4 regions of the Micromonospora sp. CA-249363 genome follow, and region 4 is predicted to be linked to each of the others. Evidence: riboswitches for the same ligand, from Rfam matches in the RefSeq annotation. Region 4 holds a riboswitch; each other region holds the start of a gene.
What was found. A riboswitch is a leader RNA that binds a small molecule or an ion and turns the genes downstream of it on or off. The one in region 4 is predicted to bind cyclic di-AMP.
Positions count from the first base shown of each region.

Region 1: linked by a shared signal. The riboswitch ahead of ACQPZK_RS13145 (transglycosylase family protein) and the one ahead of ACQPZK_RS10155 (C39 family peptidase) in region 4 are both predicted to bind cyclic di-AMP.
Region 2: linked by a shared signal. The riboswitch ahead of ACQPZK_RS00415 (NlpC/P60 family protein) and the one ahead of ACQPZK_RS10155 (C39 family peptidase) in region 4 are both predicted to bind cyclic di-AMP.
Region 3: linked by a shared signal. The riboswitch ahead of ACQPZK_RS02755 (coiled-coil domain-containing protein) and the one ahead of ACQPZK_RS10155 (C39 family peptidase) in region 4 are both predicted to bind cyclic di-AMP.

Region 1 covers NZ_CP192020.1:2,864,903-2,872,741, reverse strand. The annotation lists gene ACQPZK_RS13165 (GNAT family N-acetyltransferase) at 344-1,045, shown strand; gene ACQPZK_RS13160 (VOC family protein) at 1,115-1,552, shown strand; gene dinB (DNA polymerase IV) at 1,610-2,797, shown strand; gene ACQPZK_RS13150 (hypothetical protein) at 2,901-3,254, shown strand; gene ACQPZK_RS13145 (transglycosylase family protein) at 3,330-3,998, opposite strand; cyclic di-AMP (ydaO/yuaA leader) riboswitch at 3,998-4,165, opposite strand; gene htpG (molecular chaperone HtpG) at 4,390-6,306, opposite strand; gene ACQPZK_RS13135 (SDR family oxidoreductase) at 6,500-7,198, shown strand; gene ACQPZK_RS13130 (hypothetical protein) at 7,309-7,815, opposite strand.
Region 2 covers NZ_CP192020.1:86,715-94,553, reverse strand. The annotation lists gene ACQPZK_RS00440 (pentapeptide repeat-containing protein) at 1-1,046, opposite strand, end outside; tRNA gene ACQPZK_RS00435 (tRNA-Gly) at 1,244-1,317, opposite strand; gene ACQPZK_RS00430 (zinc metalloprotease) at 1,521-2,507, shown strand; gene ACQPZK_RS00425 (pyridoxamine 5'-phosphate oxidase family protein) at 2,583-3,131, opposite strand; gene dcd (dCTP deaminase) at 3,209-3,787, shown strand; gene ACQPZK_RS00415 (NlpC/P60 family protein) at 3,841-4,881, opposite strand; cyclic di-AMP (ydaO/yuaA leader) riboswitch at 4,894-5,028, opposite strand; gene ACQPZK_RS00410 (N-acetylmuramoyl-L-alanine amidase) at 5,264-7,219, shown strand; gene ACQPZK_RS00405 (NlpC/P60 family protein) at 7,278-7,839, opposite strand, start outside.
Region 3 covers NZ_CP192020.1:576,192-584,030, forward strand. The annotation lists gene ACQPZK_RS02750 (carbonic anhydrase) at 82-804, shown strand; gene ACQPZK_RS02755 (coiled-coil domain-containing protein) at 863-1,885, opposite strand; cyclic di-AMP (ydaO/yuaA leader) riboswitch at 1,890-2,020, opposite strand; gene ACQPZK_RS02760 (YibE/F family protein) at 2,187-3,545, opposite strand; gene ACQPZK_RS02765 (copper-translocating P-type ATPase) at 3,859-5,937, shown strand; gene ACQPZK_RS02770 (metal-sensitive transcriptional regulator) at 5,939-6,235, opposite strand; gene ACQPZK_RS02775 (heavy-metal-associated domain-containing protein) at 6,331-6,540, shown strand; gene ACQPZK_RS02780 (hypothetical protein) at 6,555-7,493, shown strand; gene ACQPZK_RS02785 (heavy metal translocating P-type ATPase) at 7,506-7,839, shown strand, end outside.
Region 4 covers NZ_CP192020.1:2,200,564-2,208,402, reverse strand. The annotation lists gene ACQPZK_RS10165 (CDP-glycerol glycerophosphotransferase family protein) at 1-1,340, shown strand, start outside; gene ACQPZK_RS10160 (alpha/beta fold hydrolase) at 1,345-2,091, opposite strand; gene ACQPZK_RS10155 (C39 family peptidase) at 2,226-3,074, opposite strand; cyclic di-AMP (ydaO/yuaA leader) riboswitch at 3,307-3,447, opposite strand; gene ACQPZK_RS10150 (hypothetical protein) at 3,733-4,500, opposite strand; gene ACQPZK_RS10145 (hypothetical protein) at 4,678-5,283, opposite strand; gene ACQPZK_RS10140 (acyltransferase family protein) at 5,485-6,681, opposite strand; gene ACQPZK_RS10135 (glycosyltransferase family 2 protein) at 6,929-7,839, shown strand, end outside.

The DNA of each region.
Region 1 (7,839 bases), 660 kb from region 4:
GGCCACCGCCACCGACCCACGGCCCACCACCGCACGGTCCACGACCCACCGCCTCACGACCCACGGCCGCCCCGCCCCGCCCCGCCCTGAACTCGACCCGCCCCGCCCCGCCCCGGCCCGGCCTGGCCCGGCCCGGCCCGGCCCGGCCCGAAGAGCGTGATGCCTGTGAGTCATCAAGATGACTGACAGGCATCACGCTTCTCGTGGTGCTTGCGTCCCGACGCCTCTGCGATGCCATCCGGCACCGCGCAGGAAGCGGGTACGCCCGAGTTCTCCTGTGGCGTCGTCCGGCAGCTCGGGATATCTCCTGGAGGCGTGCACCCGGCGCGCCTATGGTGGCGCGGTGCTGATCAGACGCGAGACTTCCGCCGATGTCGACGCCATCCGGGCCGTGCACGCCGCGGCCTTCGCCGCCGCCGACCACGGCCCTGCAAACGATCCGGACCACCGCCCGGACCACGAGCCGGTTCACCGCCCGGACCACGGCCCGGATCACCGCCCGGACCACGAGCCGGATCACCGCCCGGACCACGGCCCGGACCACGGCCCGGACGACGCCACCAGCACGGACACCGCCACCAGGACCATCAATGGCGGTCACGCCGGCCGCCTGCCGGTTGAGGCCACGCTGGTCGACGCGCTGCGCGCGGACGACGGGTGGCTGCCCGCGTACTCAATGGTGGCGACCGATACCGACGGCCTGGTGGTGGGTCACGTGGTGGCCACGCGTGCCCGCGTTGCGGGCGCGCCGGTGGCGTTGGGCCTCGGGCCGCTCGGCGTGCTGCCCGGGTGGCAGCGGCGCGGCGTCGGCAGCGCCCTGATGCACGCGGTTCTCGGTGCCGCCGACGCCCGCGACGAACCCCTCGTGGTGCTGCTCGGGCACCCCGGGTACTACCCGCGTTTCGGGTTCCGACCGGCCGTTGAGCTGGGCGTCACGCCGCCGCAGCCGTGGGGCCCGCAGTACTTCATGGCCCGCCCACTGACCGCGTGGCGCGAGTCGATCCGGGGCGAGTTCCGCTACGCCCGCCCGTTCGACGACCTGTGACCCGATCCTGTCGGTCCGTCGCGAGAGGATGGCGGACCGACCGACCAGACCAGGATTGAGGAGGCTGTCATGGCCCGTGAAGTGCAGATAACGTTCGACGCCGCCGATCCGGCCGCCCTGTCGGCGTTCTGGGCCGACACCCTCGGCTACGAGTTGCAGGGCCCGCCCGGCGACTTCGACTCGTGGGAGGCCGCGTTGGACGCGATGGGCGTGCCGCCGGAGCGCCGCAACGACGCGTCGGCGGTCGTCGACCCGACGGGGGCCGGGCCACGGCTGTTCTTCCAGCGGGTGCCCGAGGGCAAGCAGGCCAAGAATCGGGTCCACCTCGATGTGCGGGCCGCGCCCGGGCTGACGGGCGACGACCGGATGGCGGCCCTGGAGGCGGAGGCCGACCGGCTCGTCGCCCGGGGCGCCAAGCGGCTCGCCCGACACGAGCCCGCTCCCCCGCTCGGCGCCGGCCACATCGTGATGGCGGACCCGGAGGGCAACGAGTTCTGCCTCGACTGAGCGGAAGTTCTCCCAGCTCACTGCCGTGACGAACGGCCATCATGCGAACATGTGTACGTGTCGTACGGCGCCCACATCCTGCACGCCGACCTGGACGCCTTCTACGCGTCCGTCGAGCAGCGTGACGACCCGCGCCTGCGTGGGCGGCCGGTGATCGTCGGCGGTGGCGTGGTGCTGGCGGCCAGCTACGAGGCGAAGGCGCGGGGTGTCCGCAGCGCGATGGGCGGTCACCAGGCACGACGACTCTGCCCGGACGCGATCGTGGTGCCACCCCGGATGTCGGCGTACACGCAGGCGAGCCGGGCGGTGTTCGAGATCTTCCGGCAGACCACGCCGTTGGTCGAAGGGCTCTCCATCGACGAGGCGTTCCTCGACGTGGGCGGGCTGCGCCGGCTGGCCGGCACGCCAGCCGAGATCGCCCAGCGGCTGCGCCGCGAGGTCCGCGACCGGGTCGGCCTGCCGATCACGGTGGGTGTGGCCCGGACGAAATTCCTGGCAAAGGTGGCCAGCGGGGTGGCGAAACCGGACGGGCTACTGGTCGTCGCCCCCGATGCCGAGACCGCGTTCCTGCATCCGCTGCCGGTGGAACGCCTCTGGGGCGTCGGCCCGGTCACCGCTGCGAAGCTGCGGGAACGCCGGATCCGTACCGTCGCCGACGTGGCACGCCTCGGCGAGGCCGCGCTGGTGTCCCTGCTCGGGGCGGGCGCCGGCCGGCATCTGCACGCTCTCGCCCACAACCGCGACCCACGGGCGGTGCAGGTGGGCCGCCGCCGGGGCTCGATGGGCGCGCAGCACGCGTTGGGGCGCACCCCCCACGCGCCGGAGGAACTGGACGCCATCCTGGCCGGCCTGGTCGACCGGGTCGCCCGGCGGATGCGGGCGGCCGGACGGTCCGGACGCACCGTGGTGCTACGACTCCGCTTCGGCGACTACACCCGCGCCACCCGTTCGCACACCGTGCGCAAGGCGACCGCGGACACCACTCCGCTGCTCGCCGCCGCGCGGACACTGCTGCGGGCCGCCCTGCCGGAGATCGACCGGCGCGGCGTCACCCTGCTCGGCGTCTCGGTGGGCAACCTGGACGACAACCCGGTGCAGCCGGAGCTGCCGTTCCAGGCCGACACCGGGGCTGACCTGGACGCCGCCGTGGACGCGGTCCGCGACCGCTTCGGCTCGACGGCGCTCACCCGGGCGGTGCTGCTCGGCCGCGCTCCCGGAGTCGAGATGCCGCTATTGCCCGACTAGAACGCCCCGCTCGGTGCGACCGGAGACACATCACAGCAGGTCGGCGGTTTAGCCGGTCGCACACGGGTGAAATCTTGAGGCGAAAGCCTGACGAGGGGGGCCCATGTCCGACGAGACCAGCGACCGACCGAGCCGTCGCGCCGAACGCCCGCACGACGTGACCGACCCGCTGCTCTGGCAGCTCGCGGTCGACGTGCTCGATGCCCACGAAGCCGACGACGAGGGTCACTGCCGCAATCTCCAGTGCGCCGGCCAGTCCTGGCCGTGCGCGGCGCGTACGACCGCCGAGCAGTCGTTGCGACTGGCCCGCAGCACCCCCGAGTCGGTCGAGTCGGCCGTCGACGGTGCCGGGGCCGGTGCCGGCTGGCCGGCCGAGGTTCCCGCGCCGGCGCAGCGTTGGGGCTGGAACGCCGACGTGATGGCCCGGCGCGAGGCGAGGACCGCCTCGGCGGCCTGACCCCGTCCCGCGAGGACAGCGCCAGACGAACGAACGCTCGGCCGGTTCCCCGGCCGAGCGTTCGTCTGTTGTGCGTCAGAGAGCGAGCCGCTGCCCCGGGAAGATCAGACCCGGGTCCGCGCCGATCAGCTGACGGTTGCGCTCGTACAGGGCCTGCCAGCCGCCGGTGCGCGGGTTCCGGTCGGCGATCTCCGACAGGGTGTCCCCCGCCGTGACCACGTACGTGTCGCCGCTGGCCGTCGGGGCGGTCCGCTCGTGACCGCGGGTGGCCGGCTGGTCGCCGCGCGACGACCGCTCCTTGCCGGAGGTGGACGTCGACGACTTCGAGGTCGACTTCGTCGAGGACTTCGCGGTGGACTTCGTCGAGGAACCGCCCGACGAGCCGCCCTTGCGGCCGCAGGTCGGCCACGCGCCGATGCCCTGCCCGTCGAGCACCTTCTCGGCGATCGCGATCTGCTCGCCACGGCTGGCCAGGTCGGCGCGGGCGGCGTACTTCTTGCCGCCGTAACCGGCCCAGGTGCCCTGGGAGAACTGCAACCCGCCGTAGTAACCGTTCCCGGTATTGATCTTCCAGTTGCCGCCGGACTCGCACTGGGCGATCGCATCCCAGTTGACACCGGCCTGGGCCGGAGCCGCCGGGCCGAAGAGGGCGACGGCGCCGGTGACCGCGCCGACGGCCAGGGTGCCGACGGCGACGCGGCGGGTGGTGACCCGTCGATGACGGGGGGTGTACGCAGACGTCATGGAACGTTCCTCCACGCCGGCGAGGTGAGCTGTCGGGTTCGGGCCGAGGAGCCCGGCCGCGCGCTGGCGGCTTCACCCCGAGGTGACATGCACCGAGGAACTTGGGTCCCCCGCTCCTGCCCGGGTTCTGTTTCCGACGACCGGGGGCAGGATTTGGCGTTGCCGGTCGCGGCGTCCACGGTGGTGGACCCGACCGACGGTAGGCACGGTGGGTGACGGTCGCCCACCGCTTGTGAAGTTGTTCACCGGTCCACACGAGGCGTCCCCGCCAGCGGTTGCGGACGGCATGAGGATGTGCACCGACCATCGTGGACCGTTTCCGATCAGGCGGTGTCGGTGTCCGGGAGCGGCCGGCGGGCTCCTTGCATCGGCGCCCGCCGGCCGCGAGCGGCTACAGGGTGCGCGCCAGCCGGTCGGCGAGCGTACGGGTGAACCGAGCCGGGTCGGCCAGCTCGCCACCCTCGGCGAGGACCGCCAGGCCGTACAGCAGCTCGGCGGTCTCGGTCAGGGCCGGGCCGGAGTCGCCCTGCTCGTGGGCCTTGCGCAGCCCGGCGACCAGCGGATGACCCGGATTGATCTCCAGGATCCGCTTGGTCGAGGGGACCTCGTGTCCCATCGCCCGGTACATCTTCTCCAGCGTCGGCGTGAGGTCGTGCGCGTCACCGACCACACAGGCCGGTGAGGTGGTCAGCCGCGACGACAGGCGGACCTCCCGGACACTGTCGGCCAGGGTCGTGCCCAGCCAGTCGACCAGCGCGGCGAACTCCTGCCGCTGCTGCTCGCGCTCGGCCTCGGCCTGCTGCTTCTCCTCGTCGGTGTCCAGGTCGACCTGGCCCTTGGCGATCGAGCGCAACGGCCGGCCGTCGTACTCGCCGACGCGCTCGACCCACACCTCGTCGACCGGGTCGGTGAGCAGCAGCACCTCGTGGCCCTTGGCCCGGAACGCCTCCAGGTGCGGGGAGTTCTCGATGGTGGCCCGGGACTCGCCGGTGGCGTACCAGATGTCGTTCTGGCCGTCCTTCATCCGCGAGACGTAGCCGGCCAGGTCGGTGGGCTCCGCCGCGTCGTGGGTGGACGCGACCGACAGGATCTCCAGCAGGGTGTCGCGGTTGTCGGTGTCGTCGATCAGCCCTTCCTTCACCACCGCGCCGAACTCCGTCCAGAAGGTGCGGTAGCGCTCGGCGTGGTTGGCCTTCAGGTCCTTGACGGTGGCGAGGACCTTCCTGACCAGGCGGCGGCGGACGATCTGGATCTGCCGGTCCTGCTGGAGGATCTCGCGGGAGATGTTCAGCGACAGGTCGTGGGCGTCGACGACACCCTTGACGAAGCGCAGGTAGGTGGGGACCAGCGGCTCGCAGTCGTCCATGATGAACACGCGCTTGACGTAGAGCTGGACGCCACGGCGGCCCTGCGGGGAGAACATGTCCAGCGGGGCGTGGCTGGGCAGGAACAGCAGCGCCTCGTACTCGAAGGTGCCCTCGCCCTTCATGTGCACGACCTCGAGCGGGTCGGCCCAGTCGTGGCTGACGTGCTTGTAGAACTCGTTGTATTCGGCGGCGTCGACCTCGTCGCGGGGGTGTGCCCACAGCGCCTTCATCGAGTTGAGGGTCTGCACCTCGCTGGTGGCGGGCTCACCCTCGGCGCCGGGGCGCTCGACGCGCATGCGGATCGGCCACGCGATGAAGTCGGAGTAGCGCTTGACGATCTCGCGGATCGTCCATTCGGCGGTGTAGTCGTGCAGGTTGTCCTCGGTGTCGGCCGGCTTGAGGTGCAGGGTCACCGAGGTGCCCGCCGGCGCCTCGTCGACGGACTCGATCGAGTAGGTGCCCTCGCCGGTGGACTCCCAGCGGGTGCCGCCGGTCTCGCCGGCCTTGCGCGTCAACAGGGTGACCCGGTCGGCGACCATGAACGCGGCGTAGAAGCCGACGCCGAACTGCCCGATCAGCTCCTGCGACGCGCGGGCGTCGGCAGATTCGCGGAGCTGGCGCAGCAGCTCGGCGGTGCCGGACTTGGCGATCGTGCCGATCAGCCGGACCACCTCGTCCCGGGTCATCCCGATGCCGTTGTCCCGAACGGTCAGTGTGCGGGCGTCCCGGTCGACCTCGATGGCGACGTGCAGGTCGTCGGTGTCGGCGACGAGATCCTTGTCGACGAGCGTCGCCAGCCGCAGCTTGTCCAGGGCGTCGGACGCGTTCGAGATGAGTTCCCGCAGGAAGACGTCCTTGTTCGAATAGATCGAGTGGACGACCAGCTGCAGGAGCTGACGCGCCTCGGCCTGGAACTCCAACGTCTCGGCCTGGTTGCTCACACCGTCTCCCTTCTCGGCTCGTGCGCAGGTTCGCGCAAAGGATACGAGCCGTCACCGGCGTGGGTGTGTGCGCCTCCGGGTCGTATTCCCGATTCCCGTCCGCCCGTCGCGTGAGCTAGCTGACTTTGCTTAACAGAAGTCAGCCGGATAACGTTCCTGTCGACAAGTCGCCACGAACCCTGGAGCAGTCCCCATGAAGATCGCTGGAAGCACCGCCCTCGTCACCGGCGCCAACCGGGGCTTCGGCCGACACCTGGCCGCCGAGCTCGTCTCGCGCGGGGCGACGGTCTACGCCGGCGCGCGTAACCCGGACAGCGTCGACCTGCCCGGCGTGACGCCGGTCCGACTGGACATCACCGACCCCGCCTCGGTGGCCGCCGCCGCGAAGCTGGCCGGCGACGTGAACCTGCTGGTCAACAACGCCGGCATCGACAGCCGGGCGGACCTGCTCGAGGGTGACCTCGACCTGATCCGGCTCGAGCTCGAGACCCACTACCTCGGCAACCTGTCGATGATCCGGTCCTTCGCGCCGGTCATCGCCGGCAACGGGGGCGGAACCGTCCTCAACGTGCTCTCCGTGCTGTCCTGGGTCAACTTCCCCCTGCACGGGGCGTACGGCGCGGCGAAGTCGGCCGAGTGGGCGATGACCAACGCGCTGCGCCTCCAGCTCGCCGAGCGGGGTGTCCGGATCGCCGGCCTGCACGTCGGCTACATGGACACCGACATGGCCGCGACGGTCACCGGCCCCAAGTCCGACCCGGCGGAGATCGCCCGGATCGGCGTCGACGGCATCGAGGCCGACGCGTACGAGATCGTCACCGACGACATCAGCCGGCAGGTGCAGGCCGGGCTCGCGGGCGGGGTCGCCGCGCTCTACCCGCAGCTCCCCTGACCGATTCCAGCCCGAGCAAGCGACGGGCCGCCGCCGGAGAGCACCGGCGGCGGCCCACCCCTTTCGGGTACGCGGTCAGCTCCCGCCGCGCACCCCGTCATCGCTCGCGGTCAGCAGCCACCGCAGGTGTAGAAGAGGATGTCCCAGTGGCTGCCTTCCTTGGTGTAGAGGTTGCCCGACGGCGCCCGGTACTGGTACCCGAACCCGGAGATGTAGCCGACATAGGTGTAGTTCGCGGAGATGTAGTTCTGGATGCACGTGCTCAGCGCGATGTCGAGCTTGTAGCCGTTCCAGTGGCTGTACGTGCCCCCGGCGTGCCCGACCTCGGTGCCCGCGGTGATGGTGACCGCGCAGCCACTGGCCCGCTTGAAGGTGATGATGCCGTCGATGGTGGCCTGCCGGACCCCGTCGAACGAGGTGCAGGTCGACACGTTGCGGTCGCTGCAGTTGCCGCTGGAGGTCCAGGAGATGCCCGCGGCGCGTAGCTGCGACGTGGCGCTGGAGTGGCTGATGGCGAAGGCCGGAGCGGCCAGGCCGAACGTGACGCAGACCGTCGCCAGGGTGGCCACGAGCAGCGTGAGCACGCGGCGGCGCAGGGTGGATCGAGTGGATGACATGGCACTCCCGTTCGCGTGAGGCGG
Region 2 (7,839 bases), 2.1 Mb from region 4:
CCCTTAGATCCGGCTGTCATATGATTGAACTGTGCCACTGCTTGGAACCGACTGGAATTAAATTCCATATCGAAGTTCCTCGTGATCCTGTTGAAGTACACCCCGCCTATGAAGTTCACATTGGTGAAGCCCGCGTAGGCGTCGAACACTCCGCCACTGAATATTGCCGACTGCACGAAGATGGCACCGTCAAACCGTGCTTCTCCCCTGAAATGGCACCAACTGAAGGATGCATCCCCATAGAACACGGCTCCCTCGCAATTGAGATCAACGAAGGCGCAGTTATGGAAGTCTACGTCTACCAGCGTGGCACCACTCAGAACCGCACTAACGTCCGTCCATGCAGGATCGCCGTATTCGTTCGGCTGAGGTCCACGCCGCCTGGATAGACGCTTCGTCCAACTCTCTGAGGACTTGACAACTTTAGGACTACGCAGACGTGAAGCAAAGACGCCCTGGATCGTTAGACGCACCTGAAGCTCTTCATATCCATTGCGCTGCTCGATCGAATCCGCGGAACTGACGATTAAAACCTGCCCCTTGTCGCTGACTTGCACTTCGGATTTCGGCTTCTCGAAGGGCCCTGAGAAAGGCATGCGGAGATACGCGGCGAGCACCTCCACACACATCTGCCGCCCCTCCGCCCAGTCGTCAGCTAGGGCCTGGAATGCGTATACGCCGGATAGACGGACTGCCGCTTTTTCCGAACCTAGTTGTTCAGCAGCAGCCTTGAAACGTTCGTTGTATAGTTTTATGTCGTCACGCCGAGAATTCAACTCGGCTCTGCGATCGTCTTCCTCCTGCAACCGCTGTTTGCGATAGGCGACAGCTAGGGCGACTACAGCACCGACACCGGCTACTACCGCCAACGCCAATTTGACGCCGTTGTAGACCTCCCCGAGAGTTGCGGTGCCCCCTCTCGGCAACTTGGGTGATCCTAGAGCTAGCCACAACAGGTAGGATGCTCCCGACGCGAGGAACAATGCACTTAGCAGCAGTATTAGAATGTGGCGCACCAACCCGACCTTAAAGACTTTCTTACGCACCACATCACCTCTTTTCCGTTTGGCATACTAACTCGGATCAGGCGGGGACACCCGCAGTGGATTGTCCTCCTTGTCAGGAGGCTTGACGAAGGCGACAGACCGGCACTGAGGCGAGCTGGTGGTTCATCCCGGTCCAACTTGACCTAGAACCACGGAAGCCCTGGCGGGACGTGTGTCCTGACCAGGGCTTCCGCACGTGGAGCGGGTGACGGGAATCGAACCCGCACTGTCAGCTTGGGAAGCTGATGTTCTGCCATTGAACTACACCCGCGAGCGGCACCACTGTACCCGAGTCGTCGCAGCCGTGCACCCAGCCACCCCCACGTGCCGACCACCCCCGCTCGCGCCCGAAGAAGTTTCCAGACGGCAACATATGGCCGTTCTCAAATGCATCGATGGGTTGTAACGTCGGCCACACCTTGCCAGCCATGGCGTGACACACCCCCTGCCGCGCCGCCAGAAAGAGGTGGGCCCATGGGACTCCGTCCCAACCTGCTGACCCGGCGTGTCGCCGGTGTCGCGTCGACGACCCTCGCACTGCTGCTCAGCACCGCCGCGATGGGCGTCGTGCCGGCCGCTTCGGCCTTCTCCGCGGCACCCGGTGGCACCTGCGCGGAGCCGGCCGACAGCCATGCCAACACCCGGGCGAAGCCCGGTGCCCCAGCCCTCCACGAGCCCAACGAGCTGACCGCCAAGCAGGTCCGCGATCGTGACGCCGACCTTGCGGCGGCGTTGCGCGAGCGGGCCAACTACCGGGCCGGCGCCGGTGCCACGACGCTGACCGCCACCGTCACCATCCCGGTGGTGGTGCACGTGATCCAGGAGAACAGCACCCGGGCCGGCGGCAACATCCCCGACTCGATGATCACCTCGCAGATCAGCGTGCTCAACCAGGCCTACGCGGGTGGGACCGGCGGTGCGGCCACGGCGTTCGCCTTCCGACTCGACTCGATCAACCGGGTGACGAACCCGTCGTGGTACCCGATCGTCTACGGCTCGTCGGCGGAGCGGTCGATGAAGTCGGCGCTGCGGGTGGGCGGCAAGAACACGCTCAACATCTACCTCGGCGAGTTGAGCGACGACCTGCTGGGCTGGGCGACCTTCCCACAGCGCAAGCTCAGCAGCACCGACGGCGTGGTCGTTCTCGGCGAGTCGCTGCCGGGCGGCACCGCCACCAACTACAACCAGGGCGACACCGGCACGCACGAGGTGGGCCACTGGCTGAACCTCTACCACACCTTCCAGGGCGGCTGCGGCGGCTCCGGCGACGGTGTCAGCGACACCCCGGCCGAGGCCTCACCGGCCTACCAGTGCCCGACCGGGCGCGACACCTGCTCGGCGACCGGCCTGGACCCGATCACCAACTTCATGGACTACACCTACGACTCGTGCATGTACCAGTTCACCACCGGACAGGCGAGCCGCATGCTGACCGCGTGGAACGCGTACCGCGCGGCCTAGCTCTCCTCACGTACACCAGGTGCCGGCTCCGTCACGACGGAGCCGGCACCGGCGTTTTCATCCCCAGGACCGTGGTCAGGCGGCCGTGCACTGGACGTCGCGGTTGCGGCGGGTCGGGCGCTTCTGCGGTACGGCGGCAGGCGCGGCCGCCGCGGGCGGTGTCTGCGGATCGAGCCAGACCTGGACGGCCGGATGACCCACCGCGATGCCCAGGCCGTGCTGCTCGCGCCGGGTCAGCATCGCCACGTCGACGGTGAACTCGAACAGTCGCCAGTCGACCTGCGGCTCCGCTCGGGCGCTCTGCGCCAGTCGGGCCACCCGGACCGGATCGGTGACCGGCCAGGCGTGGCCCGCCACGTACGCCTCGTCGTCGCTCTCCTCCGGGGGGAACGAGTGCAGCGCGTAGCGGCCGTCCCGTTCGAGGTCGCGGCGCTTCGGCGAGTCGATGATGAAGCAGAACAGACCCTCGTCGGTGATGACCGGGGAGACCGGATGGACCCGGGGCCCACCGTCGGCACGGACCGTGGCCAGATAGCCGAAGCCCGGCCCGTACTGCTGCAGGAGAACGCGGATCCCGTCGGCGAGGCGGGGCTCGTCGGCGGCGAAATCGGACCAGGAAGCCATGCGGGCATTCTATCGAACAAATGTACGAGGAGCGACCTCGACACGCTGGTCACCGCCCACCTCGCTATGGTGGTCCGATGCTGCTCTCCGACCGTGACCTGGTCTCCGAGATCAAGGCCGGCACGCTGGGCCTGGAGCCGTTCGAGCCCACCCTGGTCCAACCCTCCAGCATCGACGTACGACTCGACCGACTGTTCCGGGTCTTCAACAACCATCTCTACACCCACATCGACCCGGCGATGCAGCAGGACGACCTGACCTCGGTGGTCGAGGTGCCCGACGGCGAGCCGTTCGTGCTGCACCCGGGGGAGTTCGTGCTCGCCTCGACGCTGGAGGTGATCTCGCTCGGCGACCAGCTCGCCGGCCGACTGGAGGGCAAGAGCTCACTGGGCCGCCTCGGCCTGCTCACCCACTCCACCGCCGGGTTCATCGACCCGGGCTTCTCGGGGCACGTCACGCTGGAGCTGTCCAACGTGGCGAACCTGCCGATCACCCTCTGGCCGGGTATGAAGATCGGTCAGCTCTGCATCTTCCGGCTCTCGTCGCCGGCCGAGCACCCGTACGGCTCGGTGGTCTACGGGTCGCGTTACCAGGGTCAGCGGGGGCCGACGCCGAGTCGCTCCTGGCAGAACTGGCGCGCCTGGCCGACGCGCTAGGGGACGACGAGGGCCCGCCGCGAGCGATCGCGACGGGCCCTGAATGCGTCCGGTCAGCCCGGACGGCCGTAACTGTGGATGGGCCCGTCGTCGACCTTCTTCATCTTGACGGGCACACCGGCCTGGGAGGCGTGCACCACCCAGCCGTTGCCGACGTACATGCCGACGTGGTGGATGTCGGAGTAGTAAAAGACCAGGTCACCCGGGCGCAGGTCGCCCTTGCTGACGTTCCTGGTCACCCGGCTCTGCGCGGCGGCGTTGTGCGGCAGTGACACACCGGCCTTCGCCCAGGCGGCCAGCATCAGCCCGGAGCAGTCGTACGACTCCGGCCCCTCGGCGCCCCACACGTACGGCTTGCCGATCTGGGCACAGGCGAACTTGACCGCGATGCCGGCGCCGCCTCCGGGGTAGCTGGCCGGGCAGGGCGCCGGACGCAGCGGACCGCCGCCGCCGTTGCCGTACACCTTGAGGCGCAGCTTCTGCAGCCGGTCGATCTCCTCGTTGATCTGCTTCTTCTTCGCCGCCAACTGGGCCTCGGTGCGGGTCAGCTGGGCCACCATCTCGTCCAGCGGGGCCTTCTGCCGGGCCAGCTCGTTGCGCAGGTCCGCGACCTGACGGACGTCCTCCTGCTGGTTGTGGGCGAAGCGGTCGAGCATTTCGAGCTGACCGACCATCTCGCTGGGCGACCGGCTGCCGAGCATCGTGTTGACGGTCGACAGGTTCTCACCCATGTACGCGCGGACGGCCAGTGCGCTGACCTTGTCCATCGCGGCGTCGACCTGACGCTCCAGCGGCGCGATGCGGGCGGCGAGCGCGTCGGCCTGCTTGCGCTTGAGGGCCAGGTCGGCGCGGGTGGCGTTGTGCCGCTCGATGATCGGTTCGAGCTTGTTCCAGTCGTCGTCGATCTGGCGTTCGATCTCGGCGACGGACGGGTCGGCGTGGGCCACCGTGGCGCTGCCGGTCAGGACGACGGCGACGCCGACCAGGGCGGCGAGGGCGGTGGTGAAGCGGGACCAGCGTGGACGCGGCACGGTCGAGGTCGGGTCGGCCGGAGCCGACCGTCCGGACGACGGCCGCGGGGCTTGGAGGGCCACCGGGTTCCGTACTCCTTCTTCCTGACCGCCTACCGGGTTAGCTGACGGGTTCGGGCGGGAAGTGGGCGCCCTACCGCAGGGACTGCGGATTCACCCCGGGAACGTGGGTCCCCGGCTCGCTCGCGAGCGACTCGGCGGTGTCGGTCCGTTACCGCCCGGGGTGGGCAGACCTGCTACCGGGCCGACGAATGACCAGAGTAGAGACGGCCGTTACCGATCCGCAACCCGTGCGGCCGTGACACTCCGTACCGATTGGGGCGGGCCATCGAGCGGATGTGAAGGATTCTTTCCGCACGTTTCGAAACATGGAAAGGTATTGACGCAAGCCGCCAGGCAGCGCGAAGGTGACCGCACCGATACCCGTTCACATGTAGGGGGTTCGATGAAACGTCCGATCCTGCTCGCCATCGCGCTCGTCACCGCCGTGGCGGCCGTACCGTTGCCCTCCGGCCCGGCCTCCGCGGCCCCCGCCGCCGACCGCCAGCAGCAGTACGCCGCCGCGGCCACCGAGTACGGCGTGCCGGTCGACGTACTGCTCGGCGTCTCCTACCTGGAGTCGCGCTGGGACAGCAACGCCGGCACGCCGAGCACCAGCGGTGGCTACGGCCCGATGCACCTGACCGATGCCCGCCACGTGACCGCCCTACCCGGGCGCGGCCACCACGACTCCCCGGGAGAGGACCCGCGCGGCGACGGTTCCCGTCGTGCTCTGACACCCGCGCCCGCCAGCGAGAACGCGCCACCCACCGCCGCGCTGCAGACCGTGGACGCCGCCGCCGCGCTGACCGGCGCCACCGTCGAGGCGCTGCGCACCGACCCGACGACGAACCTCCGGGGCGGCGCCGCGCTGCTGGCCGCGTACCAACGGGAGATCGGCGCCCCGGTCGGAGTCGGCACCGACCCGGCCACCTGGTACGGCGCGGTGGCCCGCTATGCCGGCGCGGACAGCGCCGATGCCGCGGCGGCCTTCGCCGACGAGGTCTTCACCACGATCGGCGCCGGCGAGACGCGGGTGACCGACGACGGCCAGCGGGTCACGCTCCCGGCCCGAGCGGTACGACCCGAGCGGTCCTGGCTCGACCGGCTGGGACTGCGGCGACTCGCCCGCCCGGACGGGTTGGAGTGCCCCCGCACCGTGTCCTGTGAGTGGATCCCCGCCCCCTACGCGGCGTTCGGCGACGGCGACTACGGCAACCACGACCTGTCCGACCGGCCCGCGCGGCAGAAGATCGAGTACATCGTCATCCACGACACCGAGGCGAGTTGGGCGACCACCCTGCAACTCGTCCGAGACCCGACCTACGTGAGCTGGCACTACTCGCTGCGCTCGGTGGACGGCCACATCGCCCAGCACGTCCGCACCAAGGACGTCGCCTGGCACGCCGGCAACTGGTACGTCAACGCCAAGGCGATCGGGCTCGAACACGAGGGCTTCGCCGCGCAGGGCACCTGGTACACGGAGGCGATGTATCGGACCTCGGCGAAGCTTGTCCGGCATCTCGCCCTGCGCCTGGGCATCCCGCTGGACCGCCAGCACATCATCGGCCACGACAACGTGCCCGGCACCACCGCATCGACGGTCCGCGGGATGCACTGGGACCCGGGGCCGTACTGGGACTGGACGCACTACTTCGACCTGCTGCACGCCCCACGGCTGGACACCGGCACCCCGGCCACCGGGCTGGTCCGGATCGACCCCGACTACGCGACCAACCAGCCGGCGTTCACCGGATGCGTCACCCCGGGGACGCCGTGCGCGCCACGCGGCTCCTCGTCGGTGGTGCTACGCAGCGCGCCGTCGGCGGACGCGCCGCTGGTCAACGACATCGCGCTACGCCCCGACGGCACGCCGAACACGATGGACGTGTCGGACCACGGCGCCCGCGCGTCCGCCGGCCAGACGTACGCGCTGGCCGGCCGGGAGGGCGACTGGACGGCCATCTGGTACCTCGGGCAGCGGGCGTGGTTCCACAACCCGGCGTCCGCGCCGACGGCCACCTGGACCGTCGGGATGGTGGTCACCCCGAAGCCCGGCCGGGCCACGATCCCCGTGTACGGGCGGGCGTACCCGGAGCAGGCCGCCTACCCGGCCGGCGTGCCCTACCAGGCGATCTCACCGTTGCAGTACACCCTCGCCGCCGGCCAGCGGTACGCCGTCGGCGCGGTGCTGCCCGGTGAGTACTACCGGGCCAGCACGTTCGACGGCTCCTCGCCGGGCGACTGGACGGTGATCCGGGGCCAGAACCGGTACGCCCAGATCCAGTTCGGCCACCGCGTCATGTACGTCGACCTCGCCGACGTGCAGCTCCTGCCGTCACCGGTGGGCGCACCCCGCTGAGGAACCACGACGGCCCCCGGTCGGTGTGACCGGGGGCCGTCGTCGTGCGTGGTGGGGGTCAGCCAGGTCGGCGGAACCCGGCGACCGGCATCGTGTTGATGCTGGACACCTGCACCGGTTTGCCGGCGCGTGGTGCGTGCACCATCTGGTTGTTACCCAGATACAGCCCGACATGACTCAGGCCGGAGTAGAAGAAGACCAGGTCACCGGCGCGGGCGTCGGCGCGCGAGACGGCCTTGCCCTCGTTCCACTGGTCACCCGTGTGGTGGGTGAGGTAGATCCCGGCCGACTTGTAGGCGTACTGGGTCAGGCCCGAGCAGTCGAACGCGTTCGGGCCGGTGGCGCCCCACACGTACGGATCGCCGACCTGCTGGCAGGCGGTCCTGATCGCCTTCTGCGCCGCCGCGGAGACCACACCGTTGATGGTCGGGCAACCGGCGGTCTTGACCGTGGTCTTCGGCATCGACGCTTCGAGCTTCTTGATCTCGGCGTCGATCTGCTTCTTCTTGGCCGCCAGCTCGCTCTGCTGCTTGGTCTGGGTGGCGATGAGCGCGTCCAGCTTCTGCTTCTCGCCGTCGTACTTGGCCCGGACGGCGAGCACACCCTCGACCTGCTTGCGC
Region 3 (7,839 bases), 1.6 Mb from region 4:
TTGAGCGCGAGCCAGCGCCCACCGCCGGCCCGGCTGAAAAGGCCGTTGAGCAGGTCAAACGCGTGGAGACGAGGTGCGGGGATGAGCCGTTCCGGTACGCCCGGCGGGCAGCCGGGCACGCAGCGGGCCGCCGATCGAGCGTCGATCACGACGGAGCCGGCCCGAGCGTACGCCGAGCTTCTCTCCGGCAACCGTCGCTTCGTCGCCGGAGAGCCGCGCCACCCCAACCAGGATGCTGGGCACCGGGCCGCCGTGGCGGACGGGCAGCACCCCTTCGCAGTGATCGTCGGCTGCTCCGACTCCCGCCTGGCCGCCGAGATCATCTTCGACCGCGGGCTGGGCGACCTCTTCGTCGTCCGCACGGCGGGGCACACCATCGGGCCCGAGGTGCTGGGCAGCGTCGAGTACGCGGTGGCCGTCCTCGGCACTCCGCTGGTGGTGGTGCTCGGCCACGACTCCTGCGGCGCGGTGCAGGCGGCCCGCGAATCGGCCGCCACCGGCGTCGCGCCCCCGGGACATCTTCCGGCGGTGGTCGACGCGGTGCTGCCCAGCCTCCGACGAGCCACCGCCGAGGGCGTGGACGACATCGACGGCATCGTCGACATCCACATCGCACAGACCGTCGAGACGCTGCTCGGGCAGTCGCCCGTGCTGGCCGACGAGGTGGCGCGGGGGCGGTGCGCGGTGGTGGGCATGTCGTACCGGCTCGCCGCCGGGGTGGTGCGACCCGTGACCCCCGTACCCGCCGGCGCCGCCACGGGCGACGAGCCCTCGGGCGACCCGGCCGCGACCGCCGCCGTCTGACCCGCCGAGGGCCGCCCCGCCGGACGGCGGGACGGCCCTCGCACTGCTGGGCGTCGGATCAGAGCAGCGACATGTGCACGTGGTCGGTGTGGTTCGACGGCCCGCTGTACGACTTCCAGCCGGTCGCCGGGAACCAGATCTGCCTGTTCCAGATCACGTAGTAGATGCCGAGCCGGTCGGCGTTACGGATGAGGAACGCGGCCACGTTGTTGCCGTACATCCGGGTGTCGTTGTTGTGCCACGGGCTGAAGCCGCTCTTCTGCAACGACCAGTCACAGGCGCGGCCCTTCGGGTGCTCGTACGGTCCACCGTTGCGGTGGCAGCCCACGAACCGGTTGAACCCGGCCCGCTTGACCTCCTTGTACGCGTGCAGCGTGCGCGGCGTGACGCAGCCGGAGGTGGTCGGGTCCTTCTCGCTGCACGACTGGGGCTTCCAGTCACCGTCGGCGGTGCGACCCGGGCCGATCCGGGCGACCGGCGAGGTGGCGTCGACCAGACCGCCGGTGAAGCCCTTACCGCCGACCAGCGCGAGCGCCTTGTCCGCGTCCCGCTTGTCCTTCGCCATCAGCGCGGTCTGCTTCTGCTGCTCGCGTACCTCCGCGTCGAGCGCCAGCTTCGCCTGCTCGGCGCGGGCCTTCACCGCGTTGACCTCGGCGAGCTTCTTCTCGTTGACCATGTTCATCTCGTCGAGCGCCGCGGCCCGCTGGACGAACGAGTCGGGGGCGTCGCTCTCCAGCAGCATCGCTATCGCGCCGACCCGTCCGGTCCGGTACGACTGAGCGGCGATCTGCGCGACCTGCGGGGCCAGCGCGGCCAGGTCCGCCTTGGCCCGGTCGACCTCCACCGCCAGTTCGAGCTGCCGCTTCTTCGACTTGTCCAGTTTGGACTTGGCCGCCACGTAGTCCCGGTTGGTCTGCTCGATGACGTCGGTGAGCAGCTTGGGCTCGTCGCCGTCCTCCTCGTGCCCGGAGGGTGTGGGGGGCGTCGGGGCGGCGTGGGCCGGGAGGGGCCCGGCGAGCACGGTCAGCGCAGCAAGCACGGCCACCACGGGTGTCAACCAGCGGCGTAGGGGTGCCGTCACAATCTTCCCTTCCGTCGACCGCCGACCGGGTTAGCTGACGGGTTCGGGGCGGAAGTGGCCCCTACCGCTGTCGCGGATTCACCCCACGTACCTGGGTCCCCGGCTCGCCGGTTGGCGATTGGGCGGTGGCACCGCAGGCGCCGCTGCGCGCCTTCGTCGGTGACCGGCAGCGAGGTTACCCGAGAGTCCACCGCCTGAGCTACGTCCTGATGCCGACTAAAAGCGTCATTTCGCCATGGCGTTGAGTGACCAGTGACGCGGTTCTCAGGGCGGGTGCCCGATCCGGTCACGCTGAGGAGTGTCACCATGCCGTATCCGTGCTCCTGTTCGGCTCTGGCCACCCGGTGGTGGCGGTGGATGGGGGTGCGTCCCGCTGCGGGTCGGGCCCGTCGGCCCGACCCGTTGGCGGGGAACTGAGAGCGGCCAACGCCTCCGTGCGGTCCGCGCGGGGGCGCGGTGGCGAGGCGTCCGCGTCGGGCATGGCCGTCGATCCCGCCGCGGTCACCACTGCGGCCAACCCGGTGGTCAGGGGTACGGCGGCGATCAGGCCGAGCGTGGCGACCGCGCTGCGGACGATCTCCTGTGCGAGGAACTCGCTGGTCAGGATCTGCCCGATGGGGCGCGAGTCGGCGGTGAGCAGGAGCAGCAGCGGCAGTGACGCGCCCGCGTACGCCAGCACGATGGTGTTGACCGTGGAGGCGATGTGCGCCCGGCCGACCCGGGTGGCCGCCCGGTAGAGCTGCCGTCGACTCAGCCCGGGATTGGCGTTGGCCAGCTCGGTGACGGTGGCGGCCTGGGTGACGGTCACGTCGTCGAGTACCCCGAGTGAGCCGATGATGATCCCGGCGAGCAGCAGGCCACGCAGGTCCACATTGGTCTGGAACATCGAGAGAGTGGTGGCGTCCTCGCTGCCGAAGCCGGTGAGCTGGGTGGTGGCCGTGGCGATGGTCGCCAGCACGCCGGTGAGCACCAGGCTGCCCAGGGTGCCGAGGACCGCGACGGAGGTCTGCGCGGTAACTCCGTGTGTCAGGTAGAGCACCACGAACATGATCAGGGCCGCGCCGACCACCGCCACCAGCAGTGGGGACCGGCCCGCGCCGATGGCCGGTAGCACGAAGGTGAGCAGGATGGCGAAACTGGCGGCCAGGCCCGCGAGCGCGGCCAGGCCCCGCCACCGGCCGAACGCGATGATGGCGGCGGCGAAGACGACCACGAGCCACACCAGCGGCGTCCCGCGTTGGTGCTCCGCGATGTTCCAGGTGCTGGTGGCGGGATCGGTCGGGTCGGCCAGCTCGACCAGGACGACGTCGTCGCCCACCTCGACCCGCGGCGCACCCGGCCCGGCGGGGACGGGCGTGCTCACCCGCTGGTCGGCGCGCGGCCCGTCGTCGAGGAGTACGTCCACGGTGCCGCACGGCCCGCTGGTCGGCGAGCCCTCCGGGCTTGCCGAGGGCGGGCACGGTTCGGTCACCACCCGGGTCACCGTGCCGTGGTAGCGGGGCACGTCCGCGCCACCGCCGCTCTGCGGTGCGCCGTCCCGTGGCCACAGCACCACGGCGGCGACGACGGTGGCCACGAAGAGCGGCACCACCGTCGCGACGAGGATCCGTCGGACCCGAGGCGGTGCGGGTCGAGCGGAATGGCTGTGGTCGGAACCCAATGCGAGACTCCCAACGATCCGGTGCGGGGTACGTGCCGGCGGGCTGTGCGGTTCAGCTCCGCCGGACGAACGCGGTTATGAGCGCGTCGGCTCGCCGACTGGCGAGGCGGCAATCACGGAGAGTGATGAAGCGGCCCGGCCGGCGCGGTACGGGGCCGCGCCGTGGCGGCATCGTCGCCCGGCTCGGCGGCGGGATCCGGTGGGTCATCGCTGGACGATGCTAACCAGTGCGACGGGGGGCCGCAGGTCGTGCGGATGTGTCGGGGGAGTCGAACCGCTGACACTGCCCCGGTCGGAGCGCGATGGTGGAGTCATGCCCGAGCACCCCACCGATCACCGACCTCGCGACGAGCACGCCATGCACGACGAGCACGCGGGCCACGACAAGCACGGCGGCCACGACAAGCACGCGGGGCACGACCCGGCCATGTTCCGTCGCCGGTTCTGGGTCTGCCTGGTTCTCACCGTGCCGGTGGTGCTGACCAGTGACCTGGTGATGGACCGGCTCGGGCTCCGGCTGGACGTGCCGGGTCGCTCCTGGGCGGGGCCGGTACTCGGTTCGGTGGTGTTCCTCTGGGGTGGCTGGCCGTTCCTGGTCGGCGCGGTACGGGAGATCCGGGACCGCGCGCCGGGCATGATGCTGCTGGTCGCGATGGCGATCACCGTGGCGTACACCGCGTCGCTGGCGACCAGCCTGGGCGCCTTCGACCTGGACTTCTGGTGGGAGCTGGCCGCGCTGGTCACCATCATGCTGCTCGGCCACTGGCAGGAGATGAAGGCCATCGGGCAGGCCCGGGGTGCGCTGGCGGCGCTGGCCGCGCTGCTGCCCGACGAGGCCGAGCGTGTGGCGGCGGACGGCGAGGTCGAGCGCGTACCGGTCGACGAGCTGCGGGTCGACGACGTGGTGCTGGTCCGACCCGGGGGTCGGGTGCCGGCCGACGGCCGGGTTGTCGACGGCGACGCGGAGTTGGACGAATCGATGATCACGGGCGAGTCGCGTCCGGTCGCCCGGTCCACGGGCGATCGGGTGGTGGCCGGCACGGTCGCGACCGATTCGGCCATCCGGGTCCGGGTCGAGGCGCTGGGCGACGAGACCGCGCTCGCGGGTATCCAGCGCATGGTCGCGCAGGCGCAGCGCTCGGGTGGGCAGGCCCAACTGCTCGCCGACCGGTTCGCCGCCGCGCTGTTCTACGTGGCCACCGGTACCGCCGTGCTCACCCTGCTGGTCTGGATCGCGCTCGGTGAGCCCGACCAGGCGGTGGTGCGTACCGTCACCGTTCTGGTGATCGCCTGCCCGCACGCGCTCGGCCTGGCCATCCCGCTCGTCGTCGCGCTCTCCACGGCGCTGGCGGCCCGAAGCGGGATCCTGGTCAAGGACCGGCTGGCGTTGGAGCGCATGCGCACCGTCGACGCGGTGCTGTTCGACAAGACCGGGACGCTGACCCGTGGCGAGCACGCGGTCACCGATCTGGTGACGGCCCCCGGCGTGGGGCGCGACGAGGCGTTGCGGATCGCCGCCGGCGTCGAGTCCGACAGCGAACATCCGCTGGCCCGCGCGATCGTGGCGGCGGCCGGCCCGGATGGGCCGGCCCGTGCCGCCGGCTTCCGCTCGCAGCCGGGCCGCGGGGTGCGGGCCACCGTCGACGGTACGGAGTACGCGGTCGGCGGGCCGGCCCTGCTGCGCGAGCGGGGTGGACCACTGCCGGACGAGCTGCGGAAGGCGACCGGGCGCTGGTCGTCGCGCGGCGCCGTGGTGCTGTATCTCCTGCGGTTGCCGGACACGGTGCTCGCGGCGTTCGCGCTGACCGACGAGGTGCGGCCGGAGGCCCGCCAGGCGATAGCGCAGCTGCGGGCCGACGGGGTCCGCACCATCGCCATGATCACCGGGGACGCGCGGCCGGTGGCCGAGTCGGTCGCCGCCGAACTCGGCTTCCGGGAAGGTGCGGACGAGGTCTTCGCCGAGGTGCTGCCGGCCGACAAGGACAGCCGGGTGGCGGAACTCCAGCGGCGCGGCCTGACCGTGGCGATGGTCGGCGACGGGGTGAACGACGCGCCGGCGCTGGCCCGCGCCGATGTGGGCATCGCGATCGGGGCGGGCACCGATGTGGCGATCGAGTCCGCCGGAGTGGTGCTGGCGTCGTCCGATCCGCGCGGCGTCGACGCCGTGGTCCGGCTGTCCCGGGCGTCGTACCGCAAGATGCGGCAGAACCTGGCCTGGGCCGCGAGCTACAACGTGGTGGCGCTGCCCCTGGCCGCCGGGGTGCTCGCCGGGGCCGGGGTGGCGCTGAGCCCGGCGGTGGCGGCGGTGCTGATGTCCGCGTCCACCATCGTGGTGGCGCTCAACGCGCAGTTGCTGCGCCGGGTTCGGCTCGACCCGGACCGGGAGCCGTGACTCAGCCGCGCTTCATGAGCCGGCCGACGGCCGCCATCATCTCGCTGGCCATCTCGTCGGCCCGGCCCTCGGCCGCTCCCTCGTGCATGCAGTGCCGGGCGTGCCCGTCGAGCAGGCCCAGGGCCACCTTGTCGAGCGCGGCCTGGATCGCGGAGATCTGGGTGAGCACGTCGATGCAGTAGCGGTCGTCGTCGACCATCTTCTCGATGCCCCGGACCTGCCCCTCCACACGGCGGAGCCGCGCGAGCAGTTGGTCCTTGCTGGCGGTGTACCCGCGGATCGGGGTGGGTGCGGTCATGACGACGAGGATAGCGTACCCCTGGGGGGTATGGTAATGTCCGTTCCTGCCGGGATACCCCCACCGGGTACCGGTACTACGAGAGGAGACATCCGATGGTCGAGACGACGTACCAGGTCCAGGGCATGACCTGCGGGCACTGCGTCAGCGCGGTCAGCGCCGAGGTGGGCGCGATCGAGGGCGTGCGCGACGTGCGGGTCGACCTCGCCACCGGCCAGGTCACCGTCAGCAGCGAGCAGCCGGTGGACACCGGCGCCGTGCGGGCCGCGGTCGACGAGGCCGGCTACGACCTCGTCGAGGCGTGAGGCGGAGATCCGAGATGACCACGGTGACCAGGCTGGGGGCGTTCACCCTCGGTCTCGCGGCGCTCTTCGGCGCGGCGTACGGGGTCGGCCGGGTGGTCGACCCGGTCGACCCGGTCGCGCAGACCCGGCCCGACGTGGCTCGCACCTCGGCCCCCACCACGAGTGGCGAGGCCGCCGACCTCGTTCCGGGCGGACTGCTCGTCTCCGACCGGGGCTACACGCTCCAGCCGGTCACCGCGCCCGCCGGCGAGTTCGCCTTTCGGATCGACGGGCCGGACGGTCGGCCGGTGACCAGGTACGACGTCGCGCACGACAAGCGGATGCACCTGATCGTCGCCCGGCGGGACCTGTCCGGCTTCCGGCACGTCCACCCCGAACTCGCCCCGGACGGCACCTGGCGGGTCGCCAACCCGCTGGCCGGTGCCGGGCAGTGGCGGGCGTTCGCCGACTTCACCCCGACCGGGGGCGAGCCGTTGACCCTCGGCGTGGACGTCACCGTTCCCGGCGAGCTGACCGAGCGGACGCTGCCCGCCCCGGCGACCAGCACCACGGTCGACGGTTACACCGTCACCCTGACCGGCACGCCGCAGCCGGGCCGCACCTCGGCGCTCACCCTGACGGTGAGCCGCGCCGGACAGCCGGTCACCGACCTGGAGCCCTACCTGGGTGCGTACGGGCACCTGGTGGCGCTGCGTCGGGGTGATCTGGCGTACCTGCACGTACACCCGGACGGGACGCCCGGCGACGGGCGCACACCGCCCGGCCCCGCCGTCACCTTCCACGCCGAGGTGCCCTCGACCGGCGTCTACCGGCTCTACCTCGACTTCCAGCACGGCGGGCGCGTGCACACCGCCGAGTTCACCGTCGTGGCCGGCGCTGCTCCGGCCGCGACGGGTGCGCCGACACCGACCGGCGGGGCCGACCACGGCACCCCCGGGCATGGGCACAACTGACGGGATCGGACGATGACCACCACCAGCAGACCGCTGCCCGAGGCGCCGAACCGGATCGAACTGGCGATCGGGGGGATGACCTGCGCCGCGTGCGCCGCGCGGGTCGAGAAGAAGCTCAACCGGATGGACGGGGTGAGCGCCACCGTCAACTACGCCACCGAGAAGGCGACCGTCCGGTACGCCGACGACGTCACCCCGGACGATCTGATCGAGACCGTCCAGAAGACCGGCTACACGGCGGCCCTGCCCGCCCCGCCGACCGCCGAGGCGCCGGTGGAGGACCCGCTGCGCGGGCCGCGTACCCGGCTGTGGGTCTCGGCGGTCCTGAGCGTGCCGGTGGTCCTGC
Region 4 (7,839 bases):
GGACCGCCAACCTGCCGGTGCGGGCCTGGACGCCACTGATCGCCGACCGACTCGGCGTCGCCCTGCTGGGTCTGCTCGCGGTGGTGGCGGTCGCCGCCGCGCTGACCCTGCCGGCCCTCGTGGCGCTCGCCGCCAGCCTGCTGGTGGCCGCCGGCGCCGGGGTGGTCGCGCTGGACCTGGCCCGGCGACGGTTCCGTCCGGCCGCCGGCGGTGGGCAGGTCGGCCGCGCGCTACGCCGGCACGAACCGGAGTTCCTGCTCTACTTCTCCGCGCCGCCCGGCTCCGAGTACCAGGTCACCATGTGGCTGCCGTACCTCGAACGGATCGGCCGGCCCTTCCTGGTGCTGGTCCGTGAGCCGGAGTTCCTCGCGCCGATCGCCGCGGCCACCGACGCGCCGGTGGTCTACTGCCCCACCCTGCGCGCGATGGACGAGGCGCTGGTGCCGAGCCTACGGGTGGCCTTCTACGTCAACCACGGGGCGAAGAACAGCCACTGCATCCGGTTCACCCAGCTCACCCACGTCCAACTGCACCACGGCGACAGCGACAAGGCGCCCAGCGCCAACCCGGTGTCCGGGATCTTCGACCGGATCTTCGTGGCCGGGCCGGCGGCGATCGACCGGTACGCCCGGGCCGGGGTACAGATCCCGGCGGACAAGTTCGTCGTCGTGGGGCGTCCCCAGGTCGAGTCGATCGAGGTACGCCAGGAGCCGGCGCGGGGCCTGTCGCACCCGACGGTGCTCTACACCCCGACCTGGACCGGGCACCACGCCGACGCCGACTACTGCTCCCTGCCAGTGGCCGAGGAGCTGCTGCGGCAGCTGCTCGGGCGCGGCGCGACGGTCATCCTGCGGGCGCACCCGTACACGACGCAGAACCCCGCGTCGGCACGCCAGTTGGGCCGGCTCACCGAACTGCTGGCCGCCGACCGCGCTCGCACCGGCCGGCAGCACGTGTTCGGCACGGCGGCCCGGGAGCTGAGCCTGACCGAGTGCGTCAACCGCTCGGACGCGCTGGTCTCCGACGTCTCCGGGGTGATCTCCGACTACCTCTACTCGGGCAAGCCGTACGCCGTGACCGACATGGGCGGCGAGGGCGAGCGGTTCACCGAGCACTTCCCGCTGGCCGGCTCGGGCTACGTGCTGCGGCGTGACATGTCCAACGTGGACGTCGTGCTCACGGCCCTGCTGGACACCGATCCGCTGGCCGACGCGCGCTGGGCCACCCGCCGCCGGTACCTGGGCGACTTCCCGGCCGAGTCGTACGCCGAGGGGTTCCTCACCGCCGCCCGCCGCGAGCTGACGTCGGCCCGGGAACTACCCGCGCCCGCCGCCGCCTGATCGATCAGCGGTACGGGTCCAGCAACGCCAGCACGGCCGCCGGATCCTCCAGGTGCGCGTTGTGCCCGAGACCGGGCAGCGTGGCGACCGGTACGCCGTACTCCTTGAGCTGCGCGTCCGTGACCATCGGGTCGTGCTCCCCGCGGGCCAGCACCACCGGCACGTCGGTCGCCGCGAGCAGCGCGGCCAGGTCGGGCGCCCCGACCCCGAACGCGGCGTCGTCCATCGCGAGCCGCCACCGGCCGTCGACCTGACGCAGACCGGCGTCGACCATCGGGTGGTCCGGGAGGACCAGACCGGTGAGGCCGGCGACCCGCAGATACCGGCGGGCGGCCTCGGTGCGGCTGGTGAACCAGCCCACCGGGCGGGCGGCGAGGTCCGCGGCGCGGGTCAGCTCGGCCGGTGACCAGACGGCCTTGATGCCCAACCCCACCACGGCGTCCACCGGCAGGCCGGCGGCGCGGGCCGCCAGCGCCAGGCCGACCACGCCACCGAGCGAGTGCCCGAGCACGACGATGCGGTCGTCGGAGGCCAGGCCCTGGGCGACCCGCTGGGCAAAACCCTCGAAGGAGTACGACGACAGCGGCGCCGACCAGCCGTGACCGGCGAGATCGGGCGCCAGCCACCGGCCGGGCCAGTGTTGCTCCAGTAGTGGCGCCCAGGGCAGCCACACGTCACCCGTCGCCCCCATGCCGTGCAGCAGCAACAGGATCGGCTCACGGCCGGCTTGACCACCCGATTCATCCACCACGGCCGCAGTCTCCCACGGTTCGCGGCCCGGTACGAGAGCCGTTCACCGGCGTCGCGCCCCGACACGGAGACGCCGCGGGCGCCGGCCCCTCGTGGGAGACGGCGCCCGCGGCGTCGTGGGATGTCGCGCCTTGGTCAGGCGGAGTAGCCCCGGGTGGCGATCCAGTTCGCCAGGTCGATCGTGGTGATCCAGTAGGCCGGGTCGGCCGGGTTCGCCGAGTCGGCGATCCGCACGGTACGGCCGTTGTCCTTGTAGCCGACGACGGCGATGTAGTGCCCACCGCCGTAGGAGTGCCAGCCGCCGGCGGTGTCGGTGGCGTCGCCGACGACGTTGGCCACCACGCCCCGGCCGTCGGTAATGGCCTTGACGACGTCGGACTGGAGACGGTCCATCTGAGCGGGGCTGGGCGCGCCCGCGAACATCCGGGTGCGGTACGGGGAGCCCTTCACCTCGGCGTTGAGCACCCGGGTGGTGTCCTCGGCCGAGTTGGTGCCCATCTCGGTGGTGCCCAGCTCGGCGCCGAGCTCCTCCTGCGTACGGTCGATGCCGCTGGCGCTGAGCGCGTTGCGGGTGGCCGCCGGGCCGCAGTTGTAGTAGGTGTTCTGCGCCTCGTAGTCGTAGTCGAGCACCTTCGTCGCGGGCGGCTTGGGCGGCGTCGGCTTCCGGGTGACGTCCGGGTTCCTCGTGGCCTTCGCGGCGGGGGACGCGGCGCTGGTGGCCGGGGCGGCGGTGCTCGGTGCGACGCTCGCCGACGGGGCCGCGGACCGCAGCTCGCCACGGGAGGCGACGGTGTCACTGCGCATCTCGGCGACCGTGGTCGGGGTGCGCGGGCCGGCGGGGGCGTCGTCGGCGCCGGCGACCAGGGCACCGGTGGTGGTGGCGATCGCGAGGGCCGCGGCGGAGGCGGCGACGATCTGGTACGGACGCTCGGTCGCGAGGCGACGGAGCTGGCGCTGCAGGGTGTGCTTCACGAGGTCCTCCACGGTTCACAGGGAGAGCGGCACACCGGGCTCGACCGGCATCCGGGCAGGCGTCAGCGCACGGGCGGAGGCCCGCGGATGATGAACCGCTCAGGGGAGCGCCCGGCGCGGCCGGGCGGGAAGGGGCGGTGACCCGGGGGTCAGCTCACCGTCACGAGGCGGATGAGCGGGGACACCGCGTCGCCGTGGAGGCGGAGGAACAAAGAGGGGGGCGAGGGGTGCTGCACGAGGATGGAACTCCTTCCGTCACCGCCTACCGGGTTAGCTGACGGATTCGGGCGGGAAGATCGCCCTACCGCGGGCCGTGGCTCGCGGATTCACCCCGGACTTACTGTGGGTCCCCGGTTCGTTGATCACGATTGAGCGGGTCGGCGCGGCGTCGCCTCCTGCGATCGGTAACCGCACCGGACGGGACGACAGTACTGGTCGGTATGGCCTCTGCCAAGCCGTGCCGACCTGCGTAAACATCATTCGGCCCAGCAATTTCTGCGCGTCTTGACGATGACGTGACTCGATGGGACAACCGGTTCCGGCGGCACCTGTGGGCGACAACCGGACAGGCCGTCGACAACGCCGCCACAATCGCGGGCACAATGGCCGCCGATGATGCCGATCGCCCGAATTCCCCTGCCGGTGACCCGCCTCACATAACAGATCGGGCTCAACCGGCCCGGGCCGGACGCCAGCGTGCCACGACGGCCGTGGGCGATGGCCGCATCGCCGTGCGCCGTGCGAGCGCCGGAGTCGGCCGCGACCGGACCGCCGCCGCGTACGCCTCCTCGGCGAGGGCGCGCGCCGACTCGGCGGCCATCTCGGCGTCCCGCCAGGTCGACCGCTCCCGCTCGACGGCCGTCCGGTGCTCGGCCAGCCTCGTGTCACGGATCGCCCGGATGAGCAGCGTCTCCTGCTCGACCGGGTGCCGGCGGGGGTCCCAGCCGCGCCGGTGCCCGAACACGTCGGCGAGCTGAGCCATGGTCAACTCTCCCCGCCAGTGCGCCGCCATGGCGGCACGGTGCAGGTAGCGCTCCCGGGCCGCGTACTCGGCGGGAGTGTGCGGGGTACGCGGTGTCGGCAGCGCCCCGGCGGTGGCGACCCGGCGGGCCGCGATGTCCGCCTCGTCGTACGCCGTCCAGGCCCGCTGCGCCTCTTCCTGAGCGACCAGCCAGTCAGCGCGCAGTCTTCGGGCGGTCCGCGCCGCCCGGGCGGCGGCCACGGCCACCTCCTCGGCGTACCGGCGCAGGTCGGCGATCTCGGCGACGGCCACCTCACGGGCGGTGGGTGTCGGCACGTGGTCGGCCTCTGGCGCGTCTCGCTCCGGGCGGGCCACCAGGACGGCGAGGACCGTCAGCGCCAGCAGGAACAGGGCCGACCAGATGGCGGCGGCCTGGGGTACCTCGGTGAGGAACTGGTAGAAGACGACGGTTTCCATGATCGGCACCTCGGCATGAGCACGTAAGCGATTGGATACCGCACGGGCGGGTGCGGCGGTGTGTCGTCAGGTGCGGTGGCGGGCGCTCGGCCCGGCGGCGCCGCCGATGGTGGAGGGCTCGGCGCGCGCCGTACTCCGGCGCTCGCGGGACGGCGTGCCGCCCCGGTGACTGACCCGCTAGGCCGGCGGGGCGCGCGGAGCCCGACTGGTCGAGCCGGCGGCTCGGAGGAACCGCTCCGACCCCGTGCGCGCCGAGGTCACGCCCGCCGGTGGGCGGAGCAGCGCGTCCGGACCACCGTGCAGGGCGGGCTGCGGGTCGACCGACCGCGCGGAGGCGTCAGAGCGAACCTCTGCGGCTCGTTCCTCGCCGACCCGGTCGAAGGCGGCCCGCCCGGTGGCAACCCGACGGTCGGCCTGCCCGGCGGCGGCCCACCCGGCGCTGGCCTGCCGGGCGGCGGCGGCCTGCGCGAGGGCCGCCCACCCGGCGTCGGCCCAGCCGGCGGCGGCCTGCCCGCCGGTTGCGGCCTGCCCGCCGGGGGCCGCCTGCCCGCCGGGGGCGGCCCAGCCGGTGAGGGCGCGGTCGATGAGGGTCGCGGTCGACGGTCCGAGCGGCTCCGCGAGGGTGAGCGACTCGACGGCCAACGGCGAGGCCGGGGCGGTCGACGCCGGCGGCAGCGTCGGGGCCGCGCCGAGGGCGAGAGCGAGCACGGCGAGGCTGGTCAGCACCCGGGTCGCCCAGCGCGCCACCCACCACAGGGGACAGGTGAGCGCGACCGGGAGCACAGCCTCACGCTACCGTCGTGACCGCCCGGGCGCATCGGCGACGGGCGTGTCGGCCCGCGCCGCGCCGACCCGTCCGACCAGCGTGGACGGGGGACGCGAGCCGGCGCGCGTCGGCTGCTCGCCGCTCGGGTTGGTGCCGCACCGCCAGCCGTGATCGTGCTCGATCCTGGTTGTAGTGGCCTCGATCGGCCGACGACACCACTACAACCAGGATCGAGCGTGATCTTGCGCGTTCGGACGGGCGGACACGCCCGCGTCGGCGTCACCGCCCCCGGCCTCCGGGGTGCGCTGGTGGGGAACGAGCGGCGGACGGGCGGGGCGGCGGGGCGCGAGCCGGCGCATCATCGGGGTCTCGACCCAGCGGTGCAGCAACCCGGCGAGCACCAGGTTCACGAGCAGGAATCCCAGCACCACCGCCGGGCCCTTCCAACCACGAAAGCCGGTCCCCCAGTCACCGCTGAGCCGGAGCACGCTCGTCATCACCAGGACGTGCACCAGGTAGAAGGCGAAGGAGACCTCGCCGAGCCAGACCAGCGGACGCGAGCGCCACGGCGAGCGCCGGTCCCGTACGTCGGCGTCGGCGGCGGCGGTGATGACCAACAGGTACGCGACGGCGAGCAGCGTGGTCCACAACTCGGCGCGGATCCACTGCGCGGCGGCCACCCAGGTGCCCACGAAGATCGCGGTGGCGGCGGTGAGTCCCGGCCCGCGCCACCGGCCCCGGAGCATCAACTCGGCCGCCACCGCGCCCAGCCAGAACTCCAGGGACCGCGTCGGCGGGAAGATCTGGGTGAACCACCAGCGGCTCGCCTCCGGCACCAGGTGCTGGGCCGGCCAGAGCGCGAGGATCAGCAGCGGCAGCGCGACGACGAGCGCCCAGAGCACCGCGGGTCGCGCCCGGCGCAGCAGGGGCAGCGCCAGCGGCAGACAGAGGTAGAAGAAGAACTCGCAGGACAGCGACCAGCTCACCGTGTTGACGCTGTAGAACCAGCCGAGCCGTGGGTCCCAGGCCTGCAACAGCAGCAGGTTCTCCACGGCGACGGCCGGCAGGACGGGATCGGCGAACCACCAGGCGACCAGCAGCGCGGCGGCCCACAGCACCACGTGGTTCGGGTAGATCTTCGCGACCCGTCGACGCCAGAAGGTCAGCCGCGAGTCGCCCGGGCGGGCCGACCAGACCAGCACGAAACCGCTGAGGATGAAGAAGAACTGCACGCCGGACAGGCCGAGGGTGAAGAGGGCGTCGACGACGGCCTTGTAGTCCGGCTCGGCGATGATCCGCATCGTCCCGGCGTGGAAGCCGAACACCAGCAGCGCGGCGATCCACCGTAGGCCGGTCAGCGACGGTAGCCGGGCGGGGGCGGTCGGCGCGGTCGGCGCGTCGGTGGTGCTCGTCATGCCGGGGTCCCGACGCTCCGCAGGGTCACCAGCACGTACGCCTCCTCCTCGGCCCGCGGCGTCGGACGGCGCGACGACGACGCCCGCGACGGCCCGGCAGGACCGCACCGAGGCACCCTACCGGGTCACTCCCGGCTGAATCGGGCGGCCGTTGTTAACCTTCCGCTTCGCGGGTGTTCAGGGATTCCACCATCCACGGCCACGTGTGGTTCCGGGGCCGGCCATCCGCGTCGTCAAAGGTGGCGACGTGGTCAATGAGCCGACGCACGCGCCGCTGCTGAGCATCGTCGTGCCCGTCTACGGCGTCGAGGCTTACCTGTACCAGTGCCTCGAGTCGATCCGGGCGGACATCCCGGTGGGCGAGTCGGAGGCGGTCGAACTGATCGCCGTGAACGACGCCTCCCCGGACGGTTGCGGCGCGATGCTGCGGTCCTATGCCGCCGGGCGTGACGGCGTCCGCGTCGTACACCTGGAAGAGAACGTGGGTCTGGGCCTGGCGCGCAACGCGGGCCTCGACGTGTCCACCGGCCGGTACGTCTGGTTCGTCGACAGCGACGACTGGCTGCCACCGGGCACGATCGCGGCGGTGCTGGACCGGCTGCGCGAGCACCAGCCCGACGTCCTGATGCTGGACCACCTGCGGGTGCACGAGGACGGCCGGCGGGAGGTCGACGCGAGCAGCCACCTGCTGCGTCAGATGCCGGGCGTGGCCCGCCTCGCCGACCAGCCGCAACTGCTGCGGGTGCAGCACACGGCGTGGAACAAGGTGGTACGCCGGGCCTTCCTCGACGAGTTGGAGCTGCGCTTCTTCCCCGGCTGGTACGAGGACATCCCGTTCAGCCATCCGCTGCTGATCGGCGCGGAGAAGATCTCGGTGCTGGACCGGATCTGCTACCTGTACCGGCAGGGTCGCCAGGGCGCGATCACCTCCACCCGCAGCGGCCGGCACTTCGACGCGTTCGGCCAGTACGAGCGGCTGATGGACTGGGTCGCCCGCCGGCATCCGGACGAGGGCCTGCGGGCCGAGCTCTTCGAGCTGATGATCAGCCACTACCTGGTGGTGGTCGGCAACGACGGCCGGTTGCATCCGCACCTGCGGCGCGCCTTCTTCCACCGGGTCGCCGAGCACTACCGCCGATACCTGCCACCCGGGGGCTA